DNA from 3 places in the Actinacidiphila glaucinigra genome. Region 3 is predicted to be linked to each of the others. Evidence: riboswitches for the same ligand, from Rfam matches in the RefSeq annotation. Region 3 holds a riboswitch; each other region holds the start of a gene.
What was found. Region 3 has a riboswitch for S-adenosylmethionine ahead of OIE69_RS43615 (hypothetical protein). Riboswitches for the same ligand answer to the same signal wherever they lie in the genome.
Positions count from the first base shown of each region.

Region 1: another riboswitch for S-adenosylmethionine. It lies ahead of OIE69_RS28565 (aminotransferase class V-fold PLP-dependent enzyme); the one in region 3 lies ahead of OIE69_RS43615 (hypothetical protein).
Region 2: another riboswitch for S-adenosylmethionine. It lies ahead of thrC (threonine synthase); the one in region 3 lies ahead of OIE69_RS43615 (hypothetical protein).

Region 1 is NZ_CP109144.1:6,351,768-6,355,035, reverse strand. It holds gene OIE69_RS28575 (rhomboid family intramembrane serine protease) at 1-344, shown strand, start outside; gene OIE69_RS28570 (Lrp/AsnC family transcriptional regulator) at 341-622, shown strand; gene OIE69_RS28565 (aminotransferase class V-fold PLP-dependent enzyme) at 660-2,054, opposite strand; SAM riboswitch class IV at 2,208-2,324, opposite strand; gene trpD (anthranilate phosphoribosyltransferase) at 2,512-3,268, opposite strand, start outside.
Region 2 is NZ_CP109144.1:5,031,353-5,034,620, forward strand. It holds gene OIE69_RS22590 (alpha,alpha-trehalose-phosphate synthase (UDP-forming)) at 1-373, opposite strand, end outside; gene OIE69_RS22595 (glucosyl-3-phosphoglycerate synthase) at 479-1,450, opposite strand; SAM riboswitch class I at 1,608-1,735, shown strand; gene thrC (threonine synthase) at 1,754-3,040, shown strand; gene OIE69_RS22605 (ubiquitin-like small modifier protein 1) at 3,084-3,268, shown strand, end outside.
Region 3 is NZ_CP109145.1:73,748-77,015, reverse strand. It holds gene tap (telomere-associated protein Tap) at 1-200, opposite strand, end outside; gene OIE69_RS43620 (PIN domain-containing protein) at 523-1,536, shown strand; gene OIE69_RS43615 (hypothetical protein) at 1,725-2,003, opposite strand; SAM riboswitch class I at 2,007-2,128, opposite strand; gene OIE69_RS43610 (3'-5' exonuclease) at 2,281-3,268, opposite strand, start outside.

The DNA.
Region 1 (3,268 bases), on a different replicon from region 3:
ACGCGCTCGGGCACACCTCCTCCACGCAGACCCTGGTCGGCGCGTCCGGGGCGATCTCCGGGGTGCTCGGCGCGTACCTCTACCTCTACCCCAAGGCCCGGGTGACCAGCGTCTTCCCCTTCCTCTTCTTCCTGCCGCTGCGCTTCCCGGCCTGGATGGTGCTGATCTTCTGGTTCGTCCTGCAGTGGCTCGCCGGCGAGATCCAGCAGACGGGTCCCGGGGTGGCCTACCTCGCCCACATCACCGGCTTCGTCTGCGGCTTCCTGTGCACGTGGGTGTGCTGTCGCGCAACGCCTAAGCTTGAGCCCGCAGCCAGGGCGAGCCAAGGAGACCCACAGCCGTGATCACCGCGATCGTGCTCATCAAGACCAGCGTCGACCGTATCCCCGAGATCGCGGAGTCCATCGCCGCGCTCGACAGCGTCAGCGAGGTCTATTCCGTGACGGGGACGTACGACCTGGTCGCCATGGTGCGGGTGGCCCGGCACGACGAGCTCGCGGACGTCATCCCGGGCCGGATCAGCAAGATCCCCGGCGTCGAGGCCACCGACACCCACGTGGCGTTCCGCACCTACTCCCAGCACGACCTGGAGACGGCCTTCGCCATCGGCCTGGACGCCTGACCGGTCCGCCCGGCACGGCGCACCGGGGCCGGGCCGCTCAGGCCTGGTCCCGGTCCGGCACGCAGCGGCCGTCCTCGGTCCGGTAACGCCACTTGGCCCCGTCCGACACCAGCTCCCGCACCGCGTCGACGAAGCGTTCCACGTGCTCGTCCGGGGTGCCCGCGCCGAAGGAGACCCGGATGGCGTTGAGCGCGGGGGCGCCCCCGACCGAAGGCTCCGGAAGCTCGCCCGGGGCGGCCTCGGGGGCACCGCACTCGCCCGGCTCCTGGTCGGCGGCGCCGAGCAGGGTGCGCAGCAGCGGGTGTGCGCAGAAGAGGCCGTCGCGGACGCCGATCCCGTACTCCGCGGAGAGCGCCGCCGCGAAGTGGGAGCTGTTCCAGCCCTCGACGACGAAGGAGACGACACCGACCCGGGGGGCGTCGTCGCCGAACAGCGAGAGCACCCTGACCTCGGGCACCTCGGCCAGTCCGGCCCGCACGCGGGCCACCAGCGCCTGCTCCCGCTCGACCAGCAGGTCGAACCCGGCCTCCGTCAGCGCGCGGCAGGCCGAGGCGATCGCGTAGGCGCCGATCACGTTGGGCGAGCCGGCCTCGTGCCGGGCGGCCGTGGTGTGCCAGTCGACGTCCACCCCGCCGTCCGCACTCCGGGCCACCCGCCGGGAGGCGCCGCCTCCGGCCAGGTAGGGCTCGGCCGCGCACAGCCAGTCGGCGCGGCCGGCGAGCACGCCGGAGCCGAAGGGCGCGTACAGCTTGTGCCCGGAGAAGGCCACCCAGTCCACGTCGAGTTCCGCGATGTCCACCGGGTGGTGCGGGGCGAGCTGCGCCGCGTCCAGCACGATCCGGGCGCCATGGGCGTGGGCCGCCGCGGCCAGCTCCCGCACCGGCCAGAGCTCACCGGTCACATTGGACGCCCCGGTCACGCAGACCAGCGCCGGTCCGTCCGTCGCCCGGGCGGCCAGTGCCCGCTCCAGCGTCGCCACGGCCTCCGCCGGGGTGCGGGGGGCACCGAGGTAGGTCACGTCGGCCTCCCGCCACGGCAGCAGGGACGCGTGGTGCTCGGTCTCGAAGACGAAGACGCTCGTGCCGGCCGGTACGGCGGCGGCCAGCAGGTTCAGCGAGTCGGTGGTCGAACGGGTGAAGATCACCTGGTCGCCGGGGCGACAGCCGAGGAACTCCGCGACCGTGGCGCGGCTCTGCTCGAACAGGTCGGTCGACAGCTGCGAGAGGTAGCCGGCCCCCCGGTGCACGCTGCCGTAGTACGGCGCGTAGGCCGCCACGTCGTCCCAGACCCGCTGCAGCGCGGGCGCGCTGGCCGCGTAGTCGAGGGCGGCGTAGCCCACCTCGCCCCCGGTCACGAGCGGCACGAGGACCTCGCGTCCCAGGACGGGCAGCGGAGCGCGGACGGACGAGGGCAGGGCAGGGCGCAGCGACATGGCGAAGTCTCCTGGGAGCAGGCGTGGGTGAAGGAACGTCAGTGATGACGGAACAGCCCTCGGCACGACGGGCGGACGCCCGGGGAGGGTGGGGAGGCGGCTGGGGGCCGGGAAAGGCCCTAGCGCATTCGCTTGCTCATGGAGGAACTCCTCTGACCGCGCTTGCCGCAGACCTCGCTGCCTGCGGCCTGGTCATCACCCGGGGCACCCCGCCACGGAAGGAGGGTTGCCGGACAGCGGGCCGGGGCCGTTTCGCTGTCACTCGTGACCTGCGCAGCATCATGCCACACGGGCACCTCGCCGCAAGCCGCGGTCCGCATCCCGGACGGCCCGCCCGGGAGCGGCCGGCACGGGGTCGGACGGCACGGGGTCGGACGGCACGGGGTCGGACGGAACAGCGGCGGACAGCACGGAGGGCCGGGGCAACGGCCCCGGCCCTCCGTGGTGGTTCTCGTGGTCAGGCCTGCGTGGCCGCGGCCCACCGCTCGAGCGTCCGTGCGGCCGCCCCGGAGTCGACCGACTCGGCCGCCCGCGCGATCCCGGCCGCGATCCGGTCGGTCAGCCGGCCACCCGCACCCTCCAGCGCCACCAGCGCGGCCGCCGAGTTGAGCAGCACCGCGTCACGGACCGGGCCGGTCTCGCCGGCCAGCAGCCGGCGGGCGACGTCGGCGTTGTATGCGGCGTCCGCGCCCCGCAGCGCCTCGATCGGCACCAGTTCGATGCCGACGTCGCGCGGGTCGAAGGACTCCTGCTCGACCTTCCCGTCCCGCACCACCCACACCTGGGAGGTGGCCGTGACGGTGAGCTCGTCCAGCCCGTCGTCGCCCCGGAACACCAGCGCGGAGGAGCCGCGGCGGGCCAGCACACCCGCGATCAGACCGGCCATCCGGGTGTCGAAGCACCCCACGGCGGAGGCGCCCACCCGGGCCGGGTTGGTCAGCGGGCCGAGGATGTTGAAGGAGGTCGGGATGCCCAGGTCGCGGCGGGCCGGGGCGGCGAACCGCATCGCGGGGTGGAACTTCGCGGCGAAGCAGAAGGTGATCCCGGTTTCCTCGGCTACCTCCGCCACCCGGCCGGCGGGCAGGTCGAGGTTGATGCCGAGCTTCTCCAGGACGTCGGAGGCACCGCTGGCGCTGCTGGCCGCGCGGTTGCCGTGCTTGACGACCTTCGCGCCCGTGCCGGCGATGACGATGGCGGACATCGTGGAGATGTTC
Region 2 (3,268 bases), on a different replicon from region 3:
CGTCGAAGACGGGCTCCAGCGGGGTCTGGAACAGCATGTGGTGGACGAACCACAGGACCGAGTTGGCGATGCCGTTGTAGGCCGACGCGAAGGTGTCCGCCGGGATGTCCAGCATCCGTACGTGCTGGCCGCCGGTGTCGGCGGTGGGCAGCCGGCCCGCGCCCCCGGCACCGCGCAGTACGGCGGCCCGGTCCCCGTCGCCCAGGGCCGCGCAGACCCAGACGGCGTCCGCGTCCGGCCCGATGGCGCTCAGGCCCGACACGAGTCCGCCCCCGCCGCGGCGGGGGGCGAGCGTGCCGTCCTCGCGGAGGCTGTACGACACGGGGCCGCGGTTGGACGCGACCAGAACGCGCGCGGCATGCGATGCGACCATGCGGCCAGCCTAGCCACGCATCCCTGATCGCAAACGTACGAGCTAGCCCAGCCGGGGGTTTCCGGCCGCGCCCCGTCGCGGTCCGGCGCAGATACCGCCCCGGGGTCACGCCACCGCGCGGCGGCGTGCGTACTCGGGGATCGTGCGCATCGGGGGGCGCTCCTCCGTCGCGACCTCGTGGACGTGCGGCTCGAAACCGCCGCCCGGGGCGCGGTCGAACTGCGTGAGGAAGGGCCGCACGAGATGGCCCCGCGCCAGGCGGATCTGCGCCGTCCGGTAGATCGCCGCCGCCATGCGGCCCAGGGCCTGGCCGTCCTGGTGCCGGTGGTGCCGGACGCCGACGTCGACCTGGGCCAGGGCGTCGAGCCCGACCGTGTTGAGCGCGTCCACCAGCAGCCCGAGCTCCACCCCGTACCCCACGGGGAACGGCAGCCGCTCCAGCAGCGAGCGCCGCGCCGCGTACTCCCCGCCGAGAGGCTGGACGAACCCCGCCAGCTGCGGCCAGTGCAGGTTGAGCAGCGGCCGCGCGACCAGCTCCGTCACCCGGCCGCCGCCGGCCGGGACGACCGTGCCGCCGGTCTCCAGCGGCCGGTCGTACATCGCCTTGACCAGCCGCAGGTCCGGGTCCGTGAGCAGCGGCCCGACGATCCCCGACACGAACCGCGCGTCGAACTCCCGCAGGTCGGAGTCGACGAAGCAGACGATCTCCCCGCGGGTCACGAGCAGCGAGCGCCACAGCACCTCGCCCTTGCCGGGCAGCGCGGGCAGCCGCGGGAGCACCTCGTCCCGGTGGACGACGACCGCGCCCGCGGCCGCCGCGACCTCGGCGGTCCGGTCGGTCGACCCGGAGTCCAGCACGACGAGTTCGTCGACCAGCGGCACCGCCTCGCTCATCAGCTCGCGGCGGATCGTCCCGACGATCTCCCCGACCGTGGCCTCCTCGTCGAGGGCGGGCAGCACGACGCTGACCGTGCCGCGCGCGCCCGCGGCGCGCTTGGCGGCGAGCAGTTGCGGCAGCGGCCTGCGGTCGGCGGTCCAGGACCGCCGTTGCAGCCAGCCGGCCACCTCGTCGAGCACCGGGTTGCTCCGTTTCTGCCCGTCTCGCAGGACGGACGGCCCATGACCAGGTTCGAGGTCGTCGGTTACAGTCTTGAACACGAGGCACGACCATCGTATGTCCACGGTGATCGCGCCCCGTCCGACAAATGCCCGGGCAGTACGCCCGGCGCCATACCGCTCATCCAGAGGGGCAGAGGGAACGGCCCGTTGAAGCCCCGGCAACCCTCCCGCCGACCGCGAGGTCCAGGTGGGGAAGGTGCCAATTCCGTCTCACGGCGAGATGCGCCGTGAGGAAGATGAGGAGAAAGGGCCTCGCCTGACATGGCTGCGCAGACCGTTGCATCCGCGTCCACCGATTCCGCCTTCGGCCCCGCGTCCGCGCTCTCCTGCCGCGAGTGCGGCGAGCGCTTCCCGCTGGAGCCCCTTTTCGCCTGCGAGGCCTGTTTCGGGCCGCTCGAAGTGGCGTACGACCTTCCGAGCGGCGACCCCGAGACCCTCCGCAAGCGGATCGAGTCCGGGCCGAACAACATCTGGCGCTACGCGCCGCTGCTGCCCGTCCCCGCGGACGTGGCCTCCAAGCCCAACCTCAACCCGGGCTTCACCAAGCTGGTCAAGGCCGACAACCTCGCCCGCGAACTGGGCGTCACCGGCGGCCTGCACATCAAGGACGACTCCGGCAACCCGACCCACTCCTTCAAGGACCGGGTCGTCGCCATCGCCCTGGAGGCCGCCCGCACCTTCGGCCTCACCACGCTGTCCTGCTCCTCCACCGGCAACCTGGCCGGCGCCGTGGGCGCCGCGGCCGCCCGGGCCGGCTTCCGCTCCTGCGTGTTCATCCCGCACGACCTGGAGGAGGGCAAGGTCGTCATGGCCGCGGTCTACGGCGGCGAGCTGGTCGGCATCGAGGGCACCTACGACGACGTCAACCGCTTCTGCAGCGAGCTGATCGGCGACCCGATCGGCGAGGGCTGGGGCTTCGTCAACGTCAACCTGCGCCCCTACTACGGCGAGGGCTCCAAGACGCTCGCGTACGAGATCTGCGAGCAGCTGGGCTGGCGCCTGCCGGACAACATCGTCATCCCGATCGCCTCGGGCTCGCAGCTGACGAAGATCGACAAGGGTCTGCGGGAGCTGATCGAGCTCGGCCTGGTGGAGGAGAAGCCCTACCGGATCTACGGCGCCCAGGCCGAGGGCTGCTCCCCGGTCTCCACCGCCTTCAAGGCCGGCCACGACGTGGTGCGCCCGCAGAAGCCGAACACGATCGCCAAGTCGCTCGCCATCGGCAACCCGGCCGACGGCCCGTACGTGCTGGACATCGCCCGGCGCACGGGCGGCGCCGTAGAGGACGTCACCGACGAGCAGGTGGTGGACGCGATCAAGCTGCTCGCCCGGACCGAGGGCATCTTCGCCGAGACGGCCGGCGGTGTGACGGTCGGCGTGCTGCGCAAGCTCATCGAGTCCGGGCAGCTCGACCCGGCCGGCGAGACCGTCGTGCTCAACACCGGCGACGGGCTCAAGACGCTGGACGCCGTCGCCCCGACCTCACGCCCCACGGCCACCATCCGCCCGAGCCTCGACGCGTTCCGCGCCGCCGGCCTGGCCGGCTGACCCATCGCACCGGCTGACCCAGACTGAAGGTGAACCCCGCATCATGAGCGCTACCGTCCGCATCCCGACCATCCTCCGCACCTACACCGGCGGCCGGGCCGAGGTCCCGGCCGAGGGCGGCACCCTGGCCGACGTCATCGACTCGCTGGAGCAGAACCACCCGGGCATCTCCGCGCGGGTCCTGGACGACACGGGCAAGCTGCGCCGCTTCGTGAACGTCTACGTGAA
Region 3 (3,268 bases):
GGCGGCCGCGGTTCTCTGCGGCCTGCCTCCCAGTCTCCTACCGACTGCGTGCGGGTCGCCAGCGCCTGCGCAATCTGCTGCTGCGTCAGCCCAGCTTCCTCGCGGAGCCGCCGACGCTCTGCAGGGGCAGGCAGATCTCCCCTGTCGACCTGCTGCAGGAGCGAATCGACCGCATTGAACAACTCGTTTTCCGTGGACACTTCCTCCACCTCCTGCACCAATCCTATCCCAATAGCACATCGGATCGAGTCCCGAATCAGATATCTGATCGGGTATCGAAACGCACATTGGTGATCATTGATCGCCTTGAACTGCCACGATGCGGAGCCCATTCGTGTCCCTTCGCGACGAAGGCTGAGCGTTCTCACCCAAGGTCGGACCGAAGAGGTCCTTCGCGCGAAGCTGAGCGCGCGATGACCGGTCCTAGCGCAGGACTCAGTGGTCTCCGGTGCGGTCAGCTCACCCCGCGCAGGGCACCGAAATCCCGTACCGGCTGGTCAACGCCCGCACTACGATGCGCGGATGAACGAGTTCGCGCCGTCCGGCCGACGCACCCTGTACCAGCCCGAGCCGCTGCGCCGCGCGCTGCTGGACACCTCCGTACTGACCACGGACATCATCGCGGCCACCCGGCGGCCGGCCCCGTCGTCGTTCGTCGCCGGAGCGCGGGCCGGAACGGTGCGGTGCCTGATCCCGATCCACGTGTGGGAGGAAGTGCCGCGGGTGCTGGCCGACCGGCACCACGAGGGCGGCCGGTTCGACCTGGGGCGGGCACTGGAGCTATGGCAGTCGCGGTACGCGCCCGTCCTATACGTCGTGGACAGCGCTGGCTTGCCGATGACCCCGCAGGCTCAGGTTCTTGCCGAACGTGATGCTTCCGATGTGCCGATGCTGCTGCTGGCCGGGGTGATCGCCCCGGCGGTCACCCTCGGGACCGACGCCGACCTGGTCGATAGCGGGCTCGTGGTCGGCGACTGGGCGGACCTACGCGCCGCCCTGGGGGACGTCGGGGTGACGGAGGGCCGGATGGCTGACCTGGAGCGGCAGGCCGAAGCCCTGCTGGTCCTCACCAGCAGCCTGGTTCGCGCGGCGGTGGAGTTCAGAAAAGATCCTATGCGGCTGGCGGTCGCGGCGGCGGTGGGCGCGGCAGCGGCCGGGGCACTGTACTGCTGGCGGCGGCGGAAGCGCCCGGGAGTCCCCTCGCAGCGGCAACGGGCGGCGCGCGTGGTGCTGGAGCAGGTCTCGACGCAGGTGGACGCACTCACCGAGCGGCACGCCCGCGGTGAGGACCGGTGGCGGCAGGCGGAGTTGGGAACGCCCGGGGACACGCTGCTGCACCGGGTTGCCCGGACGCTGGTCAGCTCCCGGCAGCCCCTGACCCGAAAGATGATCGTGGACCGCCTGGGCGAAGCCATCCCCGGTGTCGGGCACACCGAGCGGATGGCGGCCGTACTGGACGTGCTGACCGCCCACGCAATGTTCGTGGATGTCACGGGCCGGGGGCACTGGCAGGTCGGCCGCCTCGGCGGCCGGTAGCTGGACAGCGCCGTAGTCCAGGGCGCCCACGTGCACTCACTTACCCCTCGATGTGAATTGCTGAACCTTCGGTGGGACGCAGCACCCCAACCAGGCAGCGTCGGATGGTCAGCCGTACTCGCTGCACCTCACTTGACACGGAAGTGCCGCACGTAGGGGTCACGTTCGAGGGCAGGCCACTACGGGAATCACTGCCTTGGACCCTTCCCGCTGAACCCTCGTGCAGCCGCCGCCAGAAGGCCCGTCGACCACTTTGCCAGCGCTTGAATCAACGCCAGCGTGTTCTTCTGCCTTTCGTCGGCCATCCATGGCCACGTCAGCCAGGCGGGCAGCAAGCCCACAGCGACGACCAGGAGCGGTGCCATGCCTACGAGAGCGCACAGCACGAGGCACAGGGGGACGATCGTGCGAGAAGAGATCCACGAGAAGATGTCTTGAAGCATCGCGAAGGCACCATCCGTCGCCATAAAGCGGCACCTCGCGACGGGTTCGCCGCGAGTCGGAATTGGCACCTTCCCCACCTGGACCTCACGGTCGGCGGGAGGGTTGCCGGGGCTTCAACGGGCCGTTCCCTCTACCCCTCTGGTGGAACATCGCGAGCACCCTCACTCGCGCATGAGCAAGATACCCACCTGCAGGGGTCTAAACAACCTTCGCTCGACAGGGCTTCGACGGCGCTGCGTCGGCGGGGACGACCGCGCCCAGCCGTACCAGCTGAGATCCCCCGACCGCTGAGCCCTCGGGCTACTCGTCCATGCCGCGGGCCATGTCTCGCAGGCGGTCACCCACCGCGCGGCAGTCCGAGACCGCGCGGTGGTCGCCGCCGTACAGCGGCTGCCACCGGTACCCGCCGTGGTCGAAGTCCTCTTCGCCGTACCAGTCCGAGTAGCGCTCCATCACGTCCTCGAACCGCACCGTGTCCAGCCAGGCCTGCGCCGCGGCGGCCGGGTCGGCGTGACCGGCGTGGCGGTAGTGCTCGGCCAGTTCGTGGCGCAGGCGCCCGCGGTCGTACGGGGCGTTGTAGATCAGGCAGCGCTTCCCAGCGAGGACTGCGGTCAGCATGTCGAGCACCGCCCCGAAGGTGGGCGCCCCCTGGACCATGGCGTCGGTAACGCCGTGAACATCGGTCGCGTCGACGGGGATCGGCTGGCCCGGGTCGACGAGGGTGTCGAGGAGAGCGTCGCCGGCGGTCGTGGTGACGCCGAGGTCGACGATCCGCGCTTCGTCGTCGAGGCCGGTCGTCTCGGTGTCCAGCACGGTCACGTCCGGGTCGGCCAGCGCTGCGCGGGCCCACGCCTCAAGGTCGGCGACCTGCCGGCGGCGTGCCTCCGCGGCACGGGCCCGCAGCTCCTCGTAGGCGCGCTGGCGTTCCGCGCGCTTCAGCTCGTCGGCCTCGCGGCAGGGCGGGCACCAGCGCGGCACCCAGTGGTCCCCAGCGGCGCGCACGGCGGCGATCTCCTCGTCGGTAGCCGTGACCTTGCTGCAGTCCCGGTGTGGGCACGTACGGGCCCATACGGCGCGTCGTTCGGCCTCGAGCTGTCGCGTGATGGCGCGACGAATCCAGCAGGGCTCACAGGCGCCGTGGCGCTCCTCGGCGTGCGCGGCGAGCGACACGCGGCGGCACCACACGCAGGTGCGAGCTTGGAGCTCGCGGCTAGCCTGTTCGTCGGCCTCTCGGCAGGTCCTGCATGCACCGTCGTAGACGATGTGCTTGCCGACGACGCCGCACCGC